DNA from 4 places in the Xenorhabdus entomophaga genome. Region 4 is predicted to be linked to each of the others. Evidence: predicted binding sites of a transcription regulator. Region 4 holds the regulator's gene; each other region holds the start of a gene.
The links. Region 4 encodes PurR, which represses purine synthesis genes. Its sites were predicted from a motif close to CANGCAAACGTTTGCNTG; they were not measured.
Positions count from the first base shown of each region.

Region 1 (5,302 bases), on a different contig from region 4:
CTGGCACGTTGGCCCCCGTTACCCGTACTTTGTATAAGTCAGAATACGGCCCACTGGTGAATATTCCCCCATTACGTTGGGATACAAAGAAAGCATTTGCGATTCGCGATATCAATCAAGAAAATTTTCGCTTATGGCGGAACTGGCTGCGCTGGGGCCAGACCCGTTCTCTTGAAGAATTTGTTGCCATTCAACAGCAAGAAGCATCTATGCCTTGGGTGAATACCGTAGCCGTTGGTCGTGACAGCGATAAAGTCTGGTATGCAGATATGGGAGTTGTGCCCAATGTTTCCCCTGAGCAGGTGAAAATCTGTACCACTGAATCGCGACAAGCCCTGGCTAATCAGCTATCGCCTGCTATCCCGTTTTTTGATGGTTCACGCAGCTTCTGCGATTGGCAAAGTGATCCTGATTCAGCTCAGGCAGGTGCCATAGGCCCGGCACGGATGCCCAGTTTGATGCGCACTGATTATGTCGCCAATATGAACGACAGTTATTGGCTTACCAATCCCCAATCACCCTTGACTGGCTATCCTGTTATCTTTGGCCCTGATAGTAATAAACCTGTCAGTATGCGCACGCGTTTAGGCCATATTATGATACAAGAACATTTGAAAGGCCGGGATCAATATCCGGGGAAATACATCAACCATGACGTACTCCAGAAAATGGTATTGGACAGCCGTGTTCTGACCGCCGAACTGTTCAAATCCGAACTGTTAGAGAGAGTTTGTCATTCACCGTTGATCGATGTAAAACATGATGCTTTGAATGACACAACTTACTCCTCACCACAACGCGTTGATGTAGCTCAGGCCTGCCATATCCTGAAGGCTTGGGATAATAGTGGTAATCTCACCGCACGGGGTGCCCATATCTGGGATGGTGTTTGGAACCGGCTATTGAATTTACCGGATCATGTTTTGTTTGCCATTCCCTTTAACAAAAATGACCCATTAAATACGCCGCGTAAATTACATGCTGATATAACTGAGACACTCCGACAAGCTCTGGGAGCCACCGTGCTGGATCTAAATCACCGTGGTTTAGCATTGAATGCCCAAAGGGGGGACTATTTATATTTATCACGAGAAAAGCAGCGGATTCCTTTATATGGCGGCTGTAGTGAAATCGGCTATTTCACTATCGCCTGTATAAAAAATACCGGTGGAGAAAAGACCAAGATTTTTGGCAATAGTTACTTACAACTTATTAGCTTCCCGCATAATAAAGTGGAGGCTTATACTTTATTATTAACCTCATTATCAGATGATCCTGCTTCCCCTCACTATAGCGATGCCACTCGCTCGTATAAGGTGAAGCAATGGTTGCGCCTGCCATTTAAAGAATCAGAAATTATCGCAGACCCAAATTATCAACATTTGATTTTGGCAGATTAAAAAAGTATTTCGTGAAAGTGTTTTTTCGCAGAAACATGTCGTTGTAATTGAAAGGGATGAGGCGGCAATACCTCATCCCTTTCGCAGAACCATACCGACTTCATAGGCGGCCTAGGTTAAATAACCCCCAGTTCATAGAACCAACTAGATAGCCCAGTTTCCGGCATAAAATATCACTAATGCGATAGTAAGAATAACCGTGCCAATATTCAGCTTACGCCATTCACCAGAAAGAATACGCCCAACAACCAGCACACTAAAGCCCAGCATAATTCCTGTCACAATATTGCAAGTCAGCACGATAAACACCGCACACAGCAAGCCTGACATCGCATCAATAGAATCATCAAAGTTCAGCTTCCGCACATTACTCAGCATCAGTAACCCGACATACATCAAAGCAGGAGCTGTCGCATAGGCAGGAACCAAATACGATAATGGAGACAGGAATAAAATCAGCAGGAATAAAATACCCACAACGGAAGCAGTTAAACCGGTTTTCCCACCTGCCGCCGTTCCCGCAGCAGATTCGATATAAACTGCGGCCGGAGAAGAACCAACCGCGCCAGCGAAGATACTGCTGACAGAATCAGCAGTCAATGCCTTACCGCCACTGATAATCTGGCCGCCCTTGTCCAATAAATTTGCCTGCCCGGCTACAGCCCGAATCGTTCCTGTCGCATCAAATATCGCAGTCATTATCAACGCCAGAACACTCGGTAGCACTACAGGCTGTAAGGCACCCATTATATCCATACTAAACATCAGGGATAAGCCATCTTCCCCCAACGTAGGAAATTTAAAAATCCCTTGATATTTTACGGCAGGATCAAAAACTAAGCCGATAATTGAGATTGCAATAATTACCAGCAAAATACCACCGGGAATTTTTTTTCGCTCCAGAGCAATAATTCCCGCTAACCCCAATAACGTCATCAGCACTGGAAAAGCCGTCAACGATCCGAACGCAACGGGTAAACCTGCATGTGGATTTTTAATGACCAGCCCAACCCCATTTGCTGCAATCAACAACAGAAATAGCCCGATACCAATACCTGCTCCATGCGCAATTCCCATTGGTATATTGCGCAAAATCCATGAACGTATCCCTGTTACTGAAATGATCGTAAACAAACATCCCATCAGGAAAACGGCTCCCAACGCCACAGGAACACTCACCTGTTGGCCTAATACCAAGCTGAACGCAGTAAAGGCAGTCAACGAGATTGCGCAGCCAATCGCCATCGGCAAATTAACCCATAACCCCATCAATAATGAACCAAAGCCCGTCACCAAACAGACAGAAATAAATACGGCAGTATGGGGAAATCCGGCTTGTCCAAGCATACCCGGTACTACAATAACGGAATACACCATCGCCAAAAATGTTGTTAATCCAGCGAGAACTTCCTGACGTACCGTCGATCCGCGTTCAGTAATCTTAAAATACTTATCGAGTTTGCATTGAGTTGGTGCCTGCGTACCAGACATGTTTTTCCCCTGCTTTCTGTTGACTATTTCGCTAAAAAATCTATCGTCATTTCTCCCTACCCTGCCTTACGGAACGCCAACGAAAACGATTACGTCACCGGATAAAAAAATCCGGGCTGTACTCATCGGTTCAGCCATTCGTTTGCGCAATCGTTTGGCTTTTAAGGCAAAAAAATAGTGAGAAAATTTGAGGCGAATGATTATCCAGTGAATCGGGGATAAGAATCAAGCGATAATCATAAATTTTGTGGTGGAAATTCTGTTTGTTTGTACAATTTTTTATTTATCTAATTCAAGATTAGGTATTTTTATTGATAGAAGAAATAGGTGACAAAAAGACCATCCTATTTATCAATCTAACAACTTATATTTGTATAAATTTTTTTACTCTGTAATTTTTCACTTTGAGTGATCGATTCTCAATGCAATTGCCTCATCACTAACTTTATCTGGTAACAGCTTATTATTAGTTATTAGGATAAAAGTTGGACTTAAATAAATATTTAACCTTTCGTCATAATCAATATATTGATCAAAGATGAATGTAACTGAAAATTTATGCTCTGTATATTTACGGGATAAGCGGTTAAAATTGACGAATATTTACTCAATCATTACGAGAATATGTATAATGAACTTGAAACCGTTTCTACACAATTTTCTGGTGATCCTACTGATTGGGGGCAAAATATGTCGAGTTATAACAACACAACAGGGGAACCAATAATGCCTTATTTGATTCCTGATGCAGAATTCAATCGTAAGTTACATACTTCTGAGAGAAATAGGGAACATACCAAAACTTTTCTGGAAAATGGCGCAAAAGATTTCACTTTTCCAGGGTTCATCGCCCCTTATGGATACCGTTTTGTAAAATCTCTCAAACAAGATCAATTTCGCATGATAACTACAGGTGATAATCCGGAAACCGTTTACGCAGTTATGCTTACATTCCGCAAAGATATTATCATCGATAAAGAAACATGTACTCAAATCATGGTATGGCGTACTTTTTCCGCTGAACACCAAGATGCTGCAAGTGGTTTTCCAAGGCAGTTCTTCAAATACCTATTAGAAAACTACAGCATTATTGTCACTGATGAAGAACAAACAGGCGATGGTAAACGCTTTTGGCAAGTAATGATTGCATGGTCTATTTCAACGAAATATCACGTCTATGTCTCTGATGGAACAGAGATAGATCGTCCATTAACACAAATTTCATCAATGGATGAACTTATTGGAAAGTGGGAAGCATTCTGTTGGGGACATGATGCCGAAGTACACCGCCATCGCCTGATTGTTATCAGCAAAAATGATCTGCTATAAAAGACATCAGATTTGGAGGTAAATACAGGCAAATTTACTGCTGTCCACCCATAAAAACGATAAACCAATCATACTGAACGAATGAGGTATACGATGAATATATCTTTTACTTCTACAACTTTCCCAGATGATTACCGCCAGAAAATACGCCAGATGAAACAGGCCATGCGCAATCAAATAGGCGATGTTGAAAGTCTATTCAATCAAGTCTGTAACAAAATAGAAAAAGAACTCACCGCCGCGCGGGAAGATGAAAAAACCACAGGGAGTGCCTGGCCTGCAATCCACTGGCGTGATTTGGCCGAAAACCAAATCCCGATAGAAACCATACAAAAGATTAAACGCCGTGGGTGTTTGATTGTCAGACAAAATTTTCCCCGTGATACCGCGCTTGCATGGGATAAATCCATACTTGCTTACCTTGAAGGAAACCATTTCGATACTGTTTATCAAGGCACCGGCGATAATTATTTCAGCAACCTGAAAGCCTCTCGCCCGGAAATTTATCCAATTTACTGGTCGCAGGCACAGATGCAGGCCCGACAAAGTGAAGAAATTGCAAAAGTACAATCTTTTCTCAATCACCTGTGGAAATATGAATCTGCCGGAACACGTTGGTTTGAGCCTGATATCAGCATGATCTACCCCGACCGTATTCGCCGCAGGCCACCGGGTACAACATCCAAAGGGCTTGGCGCTCATACGGATTCCGGCGCTTTAGAGCGTTGGCTACATCCTACTTATCAAAAAGTATTCAGAAATATTTTCAATAACCGATTTGCAGAATACGATCCCTGGGATGCAGCGCATCGTCCGGATATGAATGAATACGAACTGGATAACGTCACCCGATGTTCGGTTTTTCGCACTTTTCAGGGGTGGACAGCGCTGGCAGATATGGCGCTCAATCAGGGGCTTCTGCATGTTGTCCCCGTGCCAGAAGCGATGGCCTATTTGTTGTTACGGCCCCTGCTCCATGATGTGCCCGAAGATGAACTCTGTGGCGTTGCTCCCGGCAAAGCACTGCCAACTACCGAAAAATGGCATCCTCACCTCGCCCGTGGGCTATGTAGCATTCCATC
Region 1 covers NZ_JBBMXH010000037.1:29,667-34,968, forward strand. Annotated here, with positions in the region: gene AAC854_RS09720 (penicillin acylase family protein) at 1-1,400, shown strand, start outside; gene AAC854_RS09725 (NCS2 family permease) at 1,545-2,891, opposite strand; gene AAC854_RS09730 (hypothetical protein) at 3,516-4,220, shown strand; gene AAC854_RS09735 (DUF1479 domain-containing protein) at 4,314-5,302, shown strand, end outside.
Region 1: the regulator PurR is predicted to act here: its motif matches at 2,970-2,987, upstream of AAC854_RS09725 (NCS2 family permease).

Region 2 (5,302 bases), on a different contig from region 4:
GAGGTTTTGACCATGTTACTTTTTTCACCATTTGAAAAGCTAGCTCAGCAACTTTTACCCATGGCAATAGAAGGTGATGATGGTGCTCATGATGTTGCCCATCTTTATCGGGTATGGAGAAATGCGAAGCAAATTTGTGAAGCGGAGTCTGGTGATTTACGGTTGGTGTTTGCTGCTGTGTTATTACACGATTGTGTGAATGTTGAAAAAAATGCCCCAAACCGACACCTTGCTTCACGCATGGCAGCAGAAAAAGCAGCATTAATATTGGAAGAGTTGGGGTGGAATGAAGAGGATATTACTGCCGTCGGCCATGCTATTGAAGCGCATAGTTATTCAGCAGGGTTAACGCCCAAAACATTGGAAGCTAAAATTGTGCAGGATGCAGATCGGCTGGATTCCATTGGTATGGTTGGTATTGGGCGCTGTTTTTATATTGCAGGGCGTATGGGGTCTTCACTGTATGATTTCCACGATCCTTTGGCAAAACACCGGGAATATAATGACAGGGCTTATACTATCGATCATTTTTATACCAAGCTACTTAAAATAGAGGCCGGATTTCAGACTGCATCGGGCAGGAAAATGGGCAGTGAAAGGACAGCACGCATGAAACTATTTCTTGATGCTTTTCTGGATGAAATTCAGGTTGAATCAGCAAATTGAGATGAGTAAACAATATTGATGATGACCCGCTATAATGAGCGGGATTTTCATAAGTAAGAGAACATGCAGTGACAGAAATATATACGGTAACCGAAAACTACAGTGATGAATATTGGATGCGTCGGGCAATAGAGTTAGCAATGCGGGCACAAGAAAAAGGTGAGATTCCTGTAGGTGCTGTATTGGTAGCAGATAATGAAATTATTGCCGAAGGATTTAATCATCCGATTACCGATCATGATCCTACCGCACATGCAGAAATCATAGCCCTGCGGCGTGGTGGTATACAAGTGCAGAACTATCGTCTATTGAATACGACACTGTATGTCACTCTGGAACCTTGCATCATGTGCGCAGGGGCAATGGTACACAGCCGGATACAACGGTTGGTTTATGGTGCCAGCGATATGAAAACGGGGGCTGCGGGATCATTGATTGATATATTGCGTCACCCGGCCATGAATCACCAAATTGACATCACCGGCGGTGTATTGGCGCAAGAGTGTTCCTCTATGTTGAGTGCGTTTTTCAAACAACGTAGGGAGCAACATAAGGCATTGAAGAAGTTGAAAGCCCAACAACAAGAAATGCCATAGTCAGTGATGATTGAAAGCCTGTTATGGCTGAACTACCTTCCCAGATTGCGCCGGAGTTTTTTCCTCCGGCGTTTTTTCATGAGGTTCAACTTTAGTGCTTTCCGCTTCATCATTACTGTCGGTTTTAGCATCTTCTGTTTTACCATTTTCAGGTTGAGGCACGCTGATTGTGGTTATATTCGCCGGAACTTCATCTCTCTCTGCTTTCTCGCGGTTAGCTTTTGCCCGCAGATACCCTTCCAGACTCAAATAGTAACGCCGGATATTTTCCACATAGCGGTAAGCTTCATAGCCGCGAGCATAACCATACGTTGTATTGGTATAGTATTTTTTCTTGCTTAGCAGAGGCAGGCGTTTTTTGACATCCAACCAACTGTCAGGATTACCTTTTTGTGCAGCAGTTAATTTCCTGGCATCAAGCACATGCCCATACCCCATATTATAAGCGGCGAGGGCGAACCAGATACGTTCATCTTCCGGAATAGTTTTTGGCAACCGATCCATCAAATAGTGTAGATAAGACATTCCACCTTTCACACTATCTTCCGGATCTAGCCGATCGTGAACGCCTGCCCATTCCGCTGTCGGGCGAGTAAGCATCATCAGGCCACGGACGCCGGTGGGAGACGTTGCCTGAGGGTCCCAATGCGATTCTTGCCATGCAATAGATGCCACTAATTGCCAATCAAGTGAACCGGCATATTTTTCAAAAATCGGCTGATATGTCGGTAATGTTGTGTTGATGGCACGAATAAATGAAATGGTATCGAAATAGTCGAACGAACCGACATGACTGAAATACTTTTCTTGCAGCCGCGACATAATGCCGTTTTCAGCCAACATGCTGAAGAAATCAAGCATGGCTGAATAGAGACTATAATCATCATCTCGTCTTAAATACCAAGTCAGGGGACGTTCTTCACTGACATCAAAAGCAACGGCTAAATTGGGATGAATACGCTGTTGCAGGGCTAAGCTGATTGAATCGCTGATTGTATAGTCGATTGTTCCCTCAGAAACTTTTTCAAGTAATTGCTGAGCGTTTTCGTGTAACGTCTCTTGCCAAGTTAGATCAGGATAAGATTGCTCTTTCCATTTTCTTAGTTCGCTTGCATGGGCTGAGCCAGCAGTGACGATGAGAGTGCCTTTTAAATCATTAAACGAGCGTGGGCGCGTTGTTCCCTTACGATAAACCAGCTGTTGTAAGACCGAAGCATAGGCAGGGCCCGTGCGTGTTTGATCCAGCCTATCCCTATTATAGATAAGACCGGCAGCCAAAAAATCGGCTTTATCATTTTCTAAGTCGTCAAAAAGCTGGTTAATGTTGGTACGAAATTTAATGATAAGTTTAACACCCAAATAATCAGCAAACCGCTTGGCTAGTTCATAGTCGAATCCCGTGGGTTCATTTTTATTGTTAAGAGAAATCAGAGGAGAGGTGATGGTACTAACCCGAAGCTCTCCCCGTGCCAGAATTTTGTTTATCTGCTCCTGCTGTTTATTGGGCCAATTGATGTTTAGGCCAATGATGGCAGCAGAGAGGAGCGCGATAATAACGATAACAAAATAATTAATCTTTATATTACTCAAATAGTTATCTCTCGCTAGTGCGATTAGGCCCCGTGTGAAATGTAAGATAATAGCATGGTCAAATTCCCAGTAATCGAGAATTTTGCGCAACAAAATTGGGATGTGCAACTTTATTAAATTAATTTAGAGGCTTTATTAAGTGTATTGTTAGATTAATAAATGGTCACGCAAACGGTTTCGTCAGGGCGAACATTCCTCTATAATGTCTCGCGTTTCCCCTAAGGCATCAGTCAGGCTTTGCTTCTAAGATGAGAGAACCTATTATTATGGAAATTCTGCGTGGCTCGCCCGCTTTATCAGCGTTTCGTATTACTAAGCTCCTTTCCCAGTGCCAAGATCAGCGGCTTCCTGTTACAGACATTTATGCAGAATATGTGCACTTTGCAGATGTTAGCGCTCCAATCACAGCAGATGAACGGGAAAAATTAAATCGGCTATTAAAATATGGTCCCTCTTTGGCTGAATATGAGCCGAAAGGTCAACTATTGTTAGTTACACCAAGGCCGGGAACAATATCTCCTTGGTCATCGAAAGCGACAGAAATTGTCCACAATTGTGGTCTAAACCAGATTGTCCGTTTAGAAAGGGGAATTGCCTATTATATTCAGGGTGATGGTATGAATGCTGAGCAGGGACAAGCGCTGTCAGCATTATTGCATGATCGCATGATGGAAAGTGTGTTCACGGAGTTTGAACAGGCTGATGCTCTGTTTACCCAACAAAAACCTTCGCCATTGAAACAGATTGATGTCTTGCAATTGGGACGGACAGCGCTGGAATCAGCAAATATTGAACTGGGACTGGCTCTGGCTGCGGATGAAATTGATTATCTGGTGAGAGCGTTCCAGATGTTGGAACGTAATCCGACGGATGTTGAACTCTATATGTTTGCTCAGGCGAATTCTGAACACTGCCGCCACAAAATTTTCAATGCAGATTGGGTTATTGATGGTCAGGCTCAACCCAAGTCGTTGTTCAAAATGATCAAAAATACATTTGAACAGACACCGGATTATGTGCTCTCAGCTTATAAAGATAACGCTGCTGTGATGGAAGGCTCCCATGTTGGCCGCTTTTTCCCTGATCCCGCAACGGGCATCTATGATTACCACCAAGAGTCCGCTCATATCTTGATGAAAGTCGAAACCCATAACCATCCGACGGCGATTTCGCCCTGGCCTGGTGCTGCAACCGGCTCCGGGGGCGAAATTCGTGATGAAGGCGCAACAGGGCGGGGAGCTAAACCTAAAGCCGGATTGGTAGGGTTCTCAGTCTCAAACTTGAAAATTCCTGGCTTTGAACAGCCGTGGGAAGAAGATTTCGGCAAGCCTGAACGTATTGTCAGTGCGTTGGATATCATGCTGGAAGGGCCATTGGGCGGCGCCGCGTTTAACAACGAGTTTGGTCGTCCGGCATTGTTGGGGTATTTCAGAACTTATGAAGAAAAAGTGTACTCCCATAACGGTACAGAACTACGTGGTTATCACAAACCCATCATGCTGGCAGGGGGAATTGGGAATATTTGTGAAGAGCACGTCCAGAAAGGGGATATCCCAGTTGGCGCAAAATTAATTGTGCTGGGTGGGCCAAGCATGAATATCGGTTTGGGGGGCGGTGCTGCATCCTCAATGGCATCGGGTCAATCTGATGAGGACTTAGATTTTGCCTCTGTGCAGCGTGATAATGCAGAGATGGAACGCCGTTGTCAGGAAGTGATCGATAATTGCTGGCAACGGGGGGAGAAAAATCCCATTCTGTTTATCCATGATGTAGGGGCTGGTGGCTTATCAAATGCCATGCCTGAATTAGTCAGTGATGGTGGCCGGGGTGGGCGCTTTGAGCTGCGTAACATTCTCAATGATGAACCGGGAATGAGTCCATTGCAGTTATGGTGCAATGAATCTCAGGAGCGTTATGTTCTGGCCGTAGCCCCTGAGCAGCTTGTTCTGTTTGAAGAAATTTGCCGTCGGGAACGTGCTCCCTATGCCGTGATTGGGGAAGCAACAGAAGAACGACGCCTTGTGTTGAATGACAGCCATTTCAATAATCAGCCAATCGATATGCCTTTGGATGTGCTGCTCGGCAAGACACCCAAGATGCTAAAAAATGTGCAGGTCTTGAAAGCGCAAGGGCAAAATTTAGATCGTAAAGGGATTGATCTTGCGGAAGCCGTAAAACGTGTTCTGCATTTACCGGCTGTTGCAGAAAAAACATTCCTGATTACGATTGGGGATCGCTCTATAACGGGTATGGTTGCCCGTGATCAAATGGTTGGCCCGTGGCAAATCCCTGTGGCAGATTGCGCGGTGACCACTGCCAGTTTAGACAGTTATTACGGTGAAGCCATGTCAATGGGAGAGCGGGCACCGATTGCATTACTGGATTTTGCTGCCTCGGCACGTATGGCGGTGGGGGAAGCATTGACCAATATCGCTTCTGCGTACGTGCAG
Region 2 covers NZ_JBBMXH010000006.1:24,670-29,971, forward strand. Annotated here, with positions in the region: gene AAC854_RS01975 (HD domain-containing protein) at 13-666, shown strand; gene tadA (tRNA adenosine(34) deaminase TadA) at 735-1,262, shown strand; gene mltF (membrane-bound lytic murein transglycosylase MltF) at 1,284-2,852, opposite strand; gene purL (phosphoribosylformylglycinamidine synthase) at 3,119-5,302, shown strand, end outside.
Region 2: the regulator PurR is predicted to act here: its motif matches at 3,017-3,034, upstream of purL (phosphoribosylformylglycinamidine synthase).

Region 3 (5,302 bases), on a different contig from region 4:
TACGTTTGGCTTCTGGATCATTAATTCCCGTCAACGCAGACAAGAAGCGATCTTCTGCTTTAACATGAATGATGTTCAGGTCAAATTTCCCTTCGAACATTTCCATAACTTGATCTGCTTCGTTCAAGCGCAGCAAGCCGTTGTCTACGAAAACACACGTCAGTTGCTTACCAATTGCACGGTTCAGCAACAGTGCTGTTACGGAAGAATCCACACCGCCAGACAGAGCCAGAATAACCTGATCATCACCAATCTGCGCGCGCAGACGTTCTACGATATCATCAATGATAGAAGCCGGTGTCCACAGCGCTTCACTTTGACAGATATCCAGTACGAAGCGTTTCAGGATATTCAGCCCCTGATGAGTGTGAGTCACTTCTGGGTGGAATTGCACACCATAAAAACGTTTTTCATCATTGGCCATGATAGCAAACGGGCAAGTATCAGTGCTGGCAATAGTCTTGAAATCAGCCGGAATAGCAGTCACTTTGTCGCCATGGCTCATCCATACATCCAACAGAGGTTTACCGGCTTCACTCAGTGCATCTTGAATATCGCGGAATAGTTCACAATCCTGCTTAATTTCAACCTGAGCATAACCAAATTCACGCTCATCAGAGTTGGAAACCTGACCACCCAACTGCTTGGACATGGTTTGCATGCCATAACAGATACCCAATACTGGCACACCTGCATTGAAAACATATTCCGGCGCACGTGGGCTATTGTGCTCAGTTGTGCTCTCCGGTCCACCAGAAAGGATAATACCATTCGGGTTAAATTCACGGATTTGCTCTTCAGTGACATTCCATGTCCAAAGTTCACAATAAACACCAATTTCACGAATGCGGCGTGCAATAAGCTGAGTGTATTGCGAGCCAAAATCAAGGATCAGAATACGATGCTGATGGATATTAGTTGTCATTTGAGGTGAATTCCAAAAACAAGTGGCAATTAAAAATTTAAAAAGTCAGTGGCCCGATTACGGGCCACCCTAAATAGATTACAGACCTAAACGATAGTTTGGTGATTCTTTGGTAATCGTCACGTCATGAACGTGGCTTTCCTGAATACCTGCACCACTGATACGAACAAATTCTGCTTTAGTTCTCAGTTCATTAATGGTTGCACAGCCAGTCAGGCCCATACAGGAACGCAGGCCACCCATTTGCTGGTGAACGATACTTTTCAGCAGACCTTTATAAGCCACGCGGCCTTCGATACCTTCCGGCACAAGTTTGTCTGCTGCGTTATCAGTCTGGAAGTAACGGTCAGAAGAGCCTTTAGACATCGCGCCCAAAGAACCCATACCGCGGTAGGATTTGAATGAACGGCCTTGATAAAGTTCGATTTCACCCGGAGATTCTTCTGTACCAGCCAGCATTGATCCGACCATCACACACGATGCACCTGCCGCAATCGCTTTGGCGATGTCGCCAGAGAAACGGATACCACCGTCTGCAATAACAGGAATACCAGTACCTTCCAATGCTTCAACTGCATCTGCAATTGCAGTGATTTGAGGAACACCCACACCCGTTACGATACGAGTCGTACAAATAGAGCCAGGGCCGATACCTACTTTAACCGCATTCACACCCGCTTCCATCAGCGCTTTAGCGCCTTCTCCGGTTGCTACGTTACCGCCGATAATTTGTAGATCAGGGTATTTAGTGCGGGTCTCACGAATACGCTGTAAAACACCTTCGGAATGACCGTGTGAAGAGTCGATAAGCAGCACATCTACACCCGCTGCGACCAATGCGTCAACACGTTCTTCATTACCGGCACCTGCACCAACCGCAGCACCAACACGCAAACGACCCTGCTCATCTTTACATGCGTTTGGCTTACGCTCTGCTTTCTGGAAATCTTTCACCGTAATCATGCCGAGCAGGTGGAAGTTATCATCAACAACCAACGCTTTCTCAACACGTTGTTCGTGCATTTTCTGCAAAACGACTTCACGGGCTTCGCCTTCTTTTACTGTCACGAGGCGCTCTTTCGGCGTCATCACCGCAGTTACCGGCTGATCCAAATCGGTAACGAAACGGACATCACGACCAGTAATAATACCCACCAATTCATTCTCTTCGGTGACCACCGGATAACCAGCGAAACCATTACGTTCAGTCAATTCATGGACTTCACGCAGAGTCGTTTGTGGCGTTACAGTAACAGGGTCGGTAACAACACCGCTTTCGTGTTTCTTCACGCGGCTGACTTCTTCGGCTTGACGCTCGATTGACATATTTTTATGAATGAAGCCAATGCCCCCTTCCTGTGCCAGTGCAATTGCCAGTGAAGATTCCGTCACGGTATCCATAGCAGCGGAAAGCATAGGAACGTTCAGGCGAATGGTAGAAGTTAATTGGGTGGACAGATCTGCTGTGTTTGGCAGGACTGTAGAATGGGCAGGAACCAACAAAACATCGTCAAAAGTTAATGCTTCTTTTTTAATACGTAACATGGGCAATATCTCACCAGGCTATGGAGCAATAAGAGGGATAAAATATTGCCGCGGCATTATACAGGCCGAAATCGGTTGCCTCCAGCATTTTTTGAAAAAAATTCTTGATTAGTCAGATAAGGAGATTAATATCGTTCAATTAAGTCCTTGTTTTAAAATTTGATCTAGCTCACATGTCACTACCAACCAATACCGGAATTTTTTCTGTTAGCCGTCTGAATCAGACGGTTCGTCAGCTATTGGAGCTGGAAATGGGCAGAATTTGGCTATCTGCCGAAATATCCAATTTTTCTCAGCCATCGTCAGGACATTGGTATTTCACATTAAAAGATGAACGGGCACAAATTCGTGCCGCCATGTTCCGAAGCAGTAATCTGAGGGCAGCATTTCGTCCACAAAATGGTCAGCAAGTGCTGGTACGGGCACAAATCACGCTGTACGAACCTCGGGGCGACTATCAACTGATTGTCGAAAGTATTCAGCCTGCCGGAGACGGGTTGCTGCAACAACAATTTGAAATGTTGAAGCAAAAACTCACCGCAGAAGGCCTATTTGATCCGATCCATAAAAAACCCCTGCCCTCACCGGCAAAGCGACTCGGTGTCATCACCTCGGCAAGTGGCGCTGCATTGCACGACATTCTGAATATACTGAAACGGCGCGATCCTTCCTTGCCCATCGTTATTTATCCCACCGCAGTGCAGGGAGCTGAAGCGCCATTACAAATTATTCGCGCAATCGAACTGGCAAATGCGCGACAAGAATGTGATGTTCTGATTGTCGGACGTGGCGGAGGGTCACTAGAAGATTTGTGGTGCTTCAATGATGAGCAAGTTGCACGTGCGATATTCCAAAGCCGTATTCCCATTGTTAGTGCTGTCGGGCACGAAACGGATGTGACAATTGCGGATTTTGTTGCTGATTTACGCGCTCCTACCCCTTCTGCGGCAGCAGAACTGGTTAGCCGCAATCAGATAGAGTTATTGAGGCAAGTTCAATCCTTACAACAACGCCTTGAAATGGCGATGGATTATTTCTTTGCCCAAAAACAACGCGTGTTTAATGTGTTGTCCCATCGGCTTCAACAACAACGCCCTGATTTGCGCCTGGCACGGCAACAAAATCATTTGGCTGAATTGCGCCAAAAGTTGATTGATAGTTTATTACGTTGCCTGAAACAAAATTCAATTTCATACGAGAAGTTGAGCCAGAGGCTGTTACAAACCAATCCCGAACGGAAAATTCGCCATTATAATCAATCGATCCAACAGCTTGATTTTCGTTTGCAACAGGCCATTGAGCGGCAGTTAGGACGTTGTCGGGAAAAGTTTGCTATCTCCTGTTCACGAATGGAAGCCGTAAGCCCGTTAGCAACATTAAGCCGTGGTTACAGCATCAGTGAAGCACCGGATGGAAAGTTGCTGAAACAAGTTAAGCAGGTAAAAGCGGGTGATATGGTGAAAACACGATTGCAGGATGGTTGGGTTGAGAGTCAGGTGATACAGGTTACAAAAAGTAAGCAAGAGAAAAATTAAATTAGTACGGTTATATGGGACTAATTAGGGGGGATTTGTTAAAAACCCCCCTCCACGGAAGTAATCTGCATTCTTCTCAAAGACAGAAATTTCATCGTTAAGTGCACTAAAAATGTATGTCGGGGAAGCAGCTCCCCGTAGTGCGGTGACCTCTGCCGCCGCACGGGCCCTTATTAATCAGTAATTCTCTCCAGTCCCACTGATGTGGTGCGGTAAGTCTGCTGTTTTCCCTTTTCGGCCAACCGAACCTGCCGCATATCGTTGGTGATGATTAAACGATCATCCGGCTCTTCATGGTACAGACGGATCACCTCGCCGCCGTAACCGGAGATAGGCAACACTACCGAGCGAACCTGCTGTGTTTGGTTGCCGATGACCTCATAACGGTACAGGCTGTTGCCGTCCGCATCCTCGTAACCGATCGAAGCGTAAACTCCTGGGAAGTAAGAATGCGCAATCCCTGCTTCAATCTTCACCGTCAGGGTTTTCTTCACCAGATCGACGACGCCGGTCAGGAACTGACGATCGCTAAACCCCTTATAGGCCAGAGTGAAGGCATTGCCCTGATTATCGCCCGGACGGGTGTTGTCGGCGGGAATGCAATCCTGATAGGTTACCAACAACTGCTCACGCTGCGGACTGCCAAAGATATTGATAGCCAGATAAATGTCGTCTTTGAAAGACGAGAACGGTGCGTAATAGGCCTGAGGATAGCTGCGCAAACGTTCCGCAGCCCCCTTCAACCGCATCAGCAACGCCTGCTCCGGATCACCCTGAAGCGCTTCATTTCTCAGCCCGCTGTTGGTGAGCGTCAATAGGTTGGTTTTGTTTTTATTGTCAATAATGTTTGGATAGTCCGGATTCACCCGCACCAGACTCGGCTCTGCATGATAAATTTCAATTTGGTAGCCCGCAGTAAAAGGCAGTTCGTCATGACTAAGGCTCGCCTGGGTGCCGTGAATGTCCTTGCTGAACACCACCGCGCCTTGCGGATCGCGCACGAAAATTTTGGCATAGGTGACGTTAGGGAAATAGACGTGCGGAGTGGTGTTGGTGACGTCAATCACCAGCTTACCCTGGGCATAATCGGCCACCAGAGTGGCGAAAACGGCACCGCCCAATCCCAGCAGGTTGATCTTCTGTGAGATGATCGATGAAGAGACCTTTTTGACAAAGTGGAGTTCTACCGCACTATCCCCCTGCTTCACCACCAGATAACCTGACGTTAGCTGATATTTGCGATCTTTGCCGGTGGGTAGACGCAGTGTGTAAACGCCAATCGGCAGCTCACTCAATA
Region 3 covers NZ_JBBMXH010000019.1:1,400-6,701, reverse strand. Annotated here, with positions in the region: gene guaA (glutamine-hydrolyzing GMP synthase) at 1-925, opposite strand, end outside; gene guaB (IMP dehydrogenase) at 1,004-2,470, opposite strand; gene xseA (exodeoxyribonuclease VII large subunit) at 2,644-4,005, shown strand; gene AAC854_RS05975 (putative mucin/carbohydrate-binding domain-containing protein) at 4,179-5,302, opposite strand, start outside.
Region 3: the regulator PurR is predicted to act here: its motif matches at 2,535-2,552, upstream of guaB (IMP dehydrogenase).

Region 4 (5,302 bases):
TTTAGATAATAATGTTCTTAATTATTATTTTTTTGAGAAATTGTTTAATTTATGTTTAGTGGTTTTCTTCCGCATTTTTCTTTTGGAGCCAATAACCTATTGCCATTGGAACAACAGTAAGAGCCATAACTGTTGTTGTAGACAAGAGAGGATATTTCATAAATACAGACACAAATGAACTCGCAACAAAACAAAGACCCAATTGAAGGGCATTTTGCAATGCAGCAGCTTTACCGCTGTTCTTAGGATAGACCGAAAGAGCTTTTGCCACGGCAATAGGGTAGGAAGCTCCATTCATTGCGGCCATAAAGCAAAAAGGAGCAAGAATAGCCATAAATGAAGGTTCACTTAATATGGAAATCAAATAAATAATGATCATGCTGACAGCATAACCCACCAATAGAAACGGGAATACTGTTTCGCTTTTCACTTTTTCCAGCAAGATACGGCAACCATAACCACCAATCATAAATGCCAGGGTCTGGGGAATATAACTTAGGCCAATATTGGTAGGATCATAACCCATATTACTCAAAATGATAGGTGAGCCAGTCAGCCAGGCAAAAAAACCAGCACTGCAAGAAGCATAAATCAATACGTTTCCACTAAAAACAGGGGATTTTAGTAACGTAAGGAAAGAAACTGTCTTCTTATCCGTGGTTACTTCGACGTTATTGAACTTATTGGTCAGGCAAAGTGTTGGTATTAATAGTAAGAGAGTTACTATCATTAAAACAAAGAAAATGATTCTCCAACCATCATGGATCAATAGCCATGCACCTAATAAAGGTGCGAGGGCAGGAGAAAGGGCAACCAGAGGCATGATCATAGCAAAGACGCGTTTAGCGTGCTCTGTATCATATCTATCGACGACCAGAGCCTGCCAGGAAACCGCAGCAGAACAGACGCCAACTGCTTGAATAAATCTCAGTACCAGCAATTGTGTGGCATCCGTTACCCAGAGCATACCTAAACAGCTAATGGAAAACAGAGATAATCCGATAATAAGAACAGGTTTTCTGCCTAAGCGATCAGATAATTGTCCCCATAAAAGCTGTGCAAAGGCAAAGCCGGCAAGAAAAATGCTGAGACTCGCACTAATGGCGTTTTCTGAGGTACCTAATTCTGCTTTCATTGCATCAAAAGCAGGCAGATACATATCGATAGCCAAATAGCCGAGCATACTCAGGCCGGCGAGATAAAACATGAATGAAGTTGAGTTTTTATTTGTTGCCATAATATTAATAAATGGTGTTAATAAGTGATGTTAATAAATAGTGTTAATAACTTGACGTGGTAATTGATAAGGAGATACCCGACTTATTTTATATGGCATGATTTTTACTTGTGAAACGGTAATATTTGCACCATATTGTGAAAAAAATTGAAAGGAATATATATGTGGTCTGAATACTCTCTGGAAGTTGTTGATGCTGTTGCCAGAACAGGAAGTTTTAGCGCTGCTGCATCAGAGCTTCATCGTGTACCTTCCGCTATCAGCTATACGGTAAAACAACTTGAAGAATGGCTGGCAGTACCTTTATTTGAACGGCGTCATCGTGATGTGGATTTAACTGAGGCTGGAATTATTTTTGTCAAGGAGGCGAGATCAGTTATCAAAAAAATGAAACACACCCGACACCAGTGCCAGCAAGTAGCCAATGGATGGCGGGGACAATTCAGTATTGCGGTTGATCAAGTTGTAAAGCCGGAGCGGACACTTCAGTTGATTTTGGATTTTTACCGCCATTTTCCAGATATTGAATTGTTTATCTATCCTGAAGTTTTTAATGGTGTATGGGATGCTCTTGTAGATGAGAGGGTGGATGTTGCCATTGGGGCGACACGTGCCTCTCCTGTCGGTGAGCGATATAGCTTTAGGGATATGGGATTCATGCCCTGGTTGTGTGTCGCCAGCCCTGAACATGAACTGGCTGAGATATCGGGAAAACTGAACGATGATCAAATCCGTCGTTATTCCAGTTTGTGTCTTGAAGACACTTCTCGCAGCTTACCTAAACGCGATACATGGGCTTTGGATAACCAACGGCGATTGATTGTACCTGATTGGGATGCTGGATTGAGTTGCCTGATGGATGGATTGTGTGTCGGGATGGTGCCCAAGCATCGTGCACTGCCGTTGATCCGTAAAGGAAAGCTGATTGCACTGGAACTTGAACAACCACTGCCTGACAGCCCATGTTGCTTAACATGGTCAGAAGAATGTCATTCACCAGCATTAAGTTGGTTACTTAGTTATCTTGGAGATAGTGAAACACTTAATGCTGAGTGGTTGCAGGAAAATTAACTATTAACGGCGATAATCGATAAAAGGTCCATCCGCCACGGAGCGACGCTCAACGAGACGCGGATGGACTTCAATAGTTTGTGCATCTTCACGCTTATTAATGATCCTATCCAATAGCGTTGAGAAGGCCATTTGCCCCAAACGTTCTTTGGGCTGGTGGATGGTTGTTAATGCCGGTGTAAAATAGCGGGCATTACGAATATTGTCATAACCGATGATAGAAATGTCTTGTGGAACGCGTAATCCCAATTCATCGGCTGCACAAATTGCCCCCATTGCCATAACATCACCACCGCAAAAAACAGCCGTTGGGCGATGCTTTTGGTTCAGGATCTTACACATGGCCTGATAACCGGATTCAGGTTCAAAATCACCTTGTACAATCCACTCGTCCCGAATAGTGATATTGGCTTCTTTCAGTGCTTTGAGAAAACCTTGGTGACGCCCGCCCCCGGTATTTCTTGCCAACGGTCCCGGAATAGATGCAATATCACGATGGCCGCGTTCAATAAGGTAACGACCCGCCAAGTAACCACCATGAAAAGCGTTATCAATAATTGCATCAGTAAAATCCCCTCTGGATTCTCCCCAATCCATAACTACCATGGGAATATTACGATAATCTTCCAACATACCTAAAAGCTGTTCAGGATATTCTGAACACATTACCAGCAAACCATCTACGCGTTTTTGTGCCAACATTGCGAGATAAGCTTTCTGCTTATCAAGATTGTTATGAGAATTACATAAAATCAGCGTGTAACCTTTGCTATAGCAGCTATTTTCAACAGATTCTATGATTTCAGCAAAATAAGGGGCTTCGCTTGATGTTGCCAATAATCCGATGGATTTGGTGTGGTTAACTTTCAAGCTGCGAGCAACGGCGCTGGGAGAATAATTCAGCTCCTTAATTGCAGCCCAAACTGCAGCCTTTGTATCTTCGGCGACGAAGCGGGTTTTATTGATAACATGGGATACAGTTGTGGTCGAAACACCAGCGCGTTTAGCCACATCTTTAATCGTTGCCATGATAAAAAGGACTCCTGACCTTATGGTCTAAATTTATATACCCTTCATTTTTCAGGCTGCCACATAGTTGATTGCTCTAGCTAGTGTCACTTTGCAACCTGAAATCTATTGGATATAGATATTTGTTAAGCGTTTGCCAATATATTTATATATAGAGTGGTCGTTGGCAATAATTTAGCGATGAACCTTGAATTTTGTCTGATCTAGCTCAAAAGTGAAAGTAATAATCGATGTTATAAAGAGTATGGTTCAAGAATTACAGTCTAGTTTTTTAGATAATGCGATAAATAACCATCTAAAACTTATGGTATTGAGATATCTTAATTTTCACGTTGAGGATAGTCTATGGACACAGATCTGAAGTTGGGATTATTGGCTGCCAGCAGTGCATTAATCATGATTGTTTTTCTGGGAAGCCTTTGCCTTATCTGATCGAGTTCGAGAAAAAGAATTGAGGTATAACATCACTTGTTTAAGGGTAGGTGCACCTGTTCATAATGTGGTGAATAGGTGCACTTGCCCTTGTTATTTCAAACTGGGACGAGAATTAATCTTATTAAGCCAGATTTTCTTCAACAAATTTCCAGCTGACTAAGGCCCAGAAGTGCTCCAGGTATTGAGGACGCGCATTGCGGTAATCGATGTAATATGCGTGTTCCCAAACGTCAACTGTCAAAACTGGCTTATCTTCGCCTGTCAGTGGGGTTGCTGCGTTAGAAGTATTAACGATAGCGAGGCTGCCGTCAGTTTTCTTGACCAGCCATGTCCAGCCAGAACCAAAGTTTTTCAGGGCAGCGTCAGTAAATTGCTGTTTGAACTCAGCAAAAGAACCGAAAGCACTGTTGATAGCATCGGCCACTTTTCCGGTTGGTTCACCACCACCATTTGGTGACAGGCTATGCCAGTAGAAAGTATGGTTCCAGATTTGTGCTGCGTTATTGAAAATGCCACCTTCAGATGTTTTGATGATTTCTTCCAGGGATTTTCCGGCAAACTCGGTCTCTTTAATCAGATTATTCAGATTCACAACATAAGCGTTGTGATGTTTGCCGTAATGATATTCCAGAGTTTCTGCAGAAATGTGTGGTTCCAGGGCATCTTTGGCATAAGGTAATGCTGGTAATTCAAAAGACATTGCATGCTCCTTTTTAATATCGGGTTTTTGGCTCTGTAAACCATGACTTAGATACTGAATCATGGGCAGAGCAAATCTAAGCTTATTATCATGTTGCTGTTTTGATAATTATCTTAACAACTTTTTTGCTAAATAACAGAAGAAAAGATGCTACTTAGCTGCGAACTGGCGCAGAACTGAACTATAACATGAACTTAATATGGCTAATTGGGATAAAAATACCTGATGAATACTTGTTGTAAATCATGGCAAAAATTTGCCATGGAAAGTTCGCGGTAGAAAAATCAGAGTAGAAAGTGGTATTCTGAATCAAACTTTTCTGATGCTGATGAATGGCACTTGCAGTTTAAGGAAGCAAAAATGACGACTATGAATACAAATACCAATACCAACACAGTTACTAATACAACAACTGAAGAAACCATTGAAAAAATCAAACGCCAAATTAGTGAGAATCCAATCCTGCTGTACATGAAAGGTTCTCCTAAATTGCCGAGCTGTGGATTCTCTGCACAGGCAATTCAGGCGTTATCTGCCTGCGGCGAGCGTTTTGCTTATGTGGATATTCTGCAAAACCCAGATATTCGTGCTGAATTGCCTAAATATGCGCATTGGCCAACGTTTCCTCAGTTGTGGATTGATGGTGAACTGGTTGGCGGTTGTGACATTCTTGTTGAGATGTACCAGCGCGGTGAGTTACAGGCTTTAATCAAAGAAACTGCTGACAAATACCGTGAACAAGAATAAATAAGTGAATAATTTGTCGGAATGATAAATTATTTCTGTAGCCCCACTCCCATAATAGGAGTGGGGCTTAATGTATCTGAATT
Region 4 covers NZ_JBBMXH010000025.1:14,196-19,497, reverse strand. Annotated here, with positions in the region: gene punC (purine nucleoside transporter PunC) at 56-1,237, opposite strand; gene punR (DNA-binding transcriptional activator PunR) at 1,400-2,308, shown strand; gene purR (HTH-type transcriptional repressor PurR) at 2,312-3,337, opposite strand; gene sodB (superoxide dismutase [Fe]) at 3,894-4,472, opposite strand; gene AAC854_RS07380 (Grx4 family monothiol glutaredoxin) at 4,833-5,219, shown strand.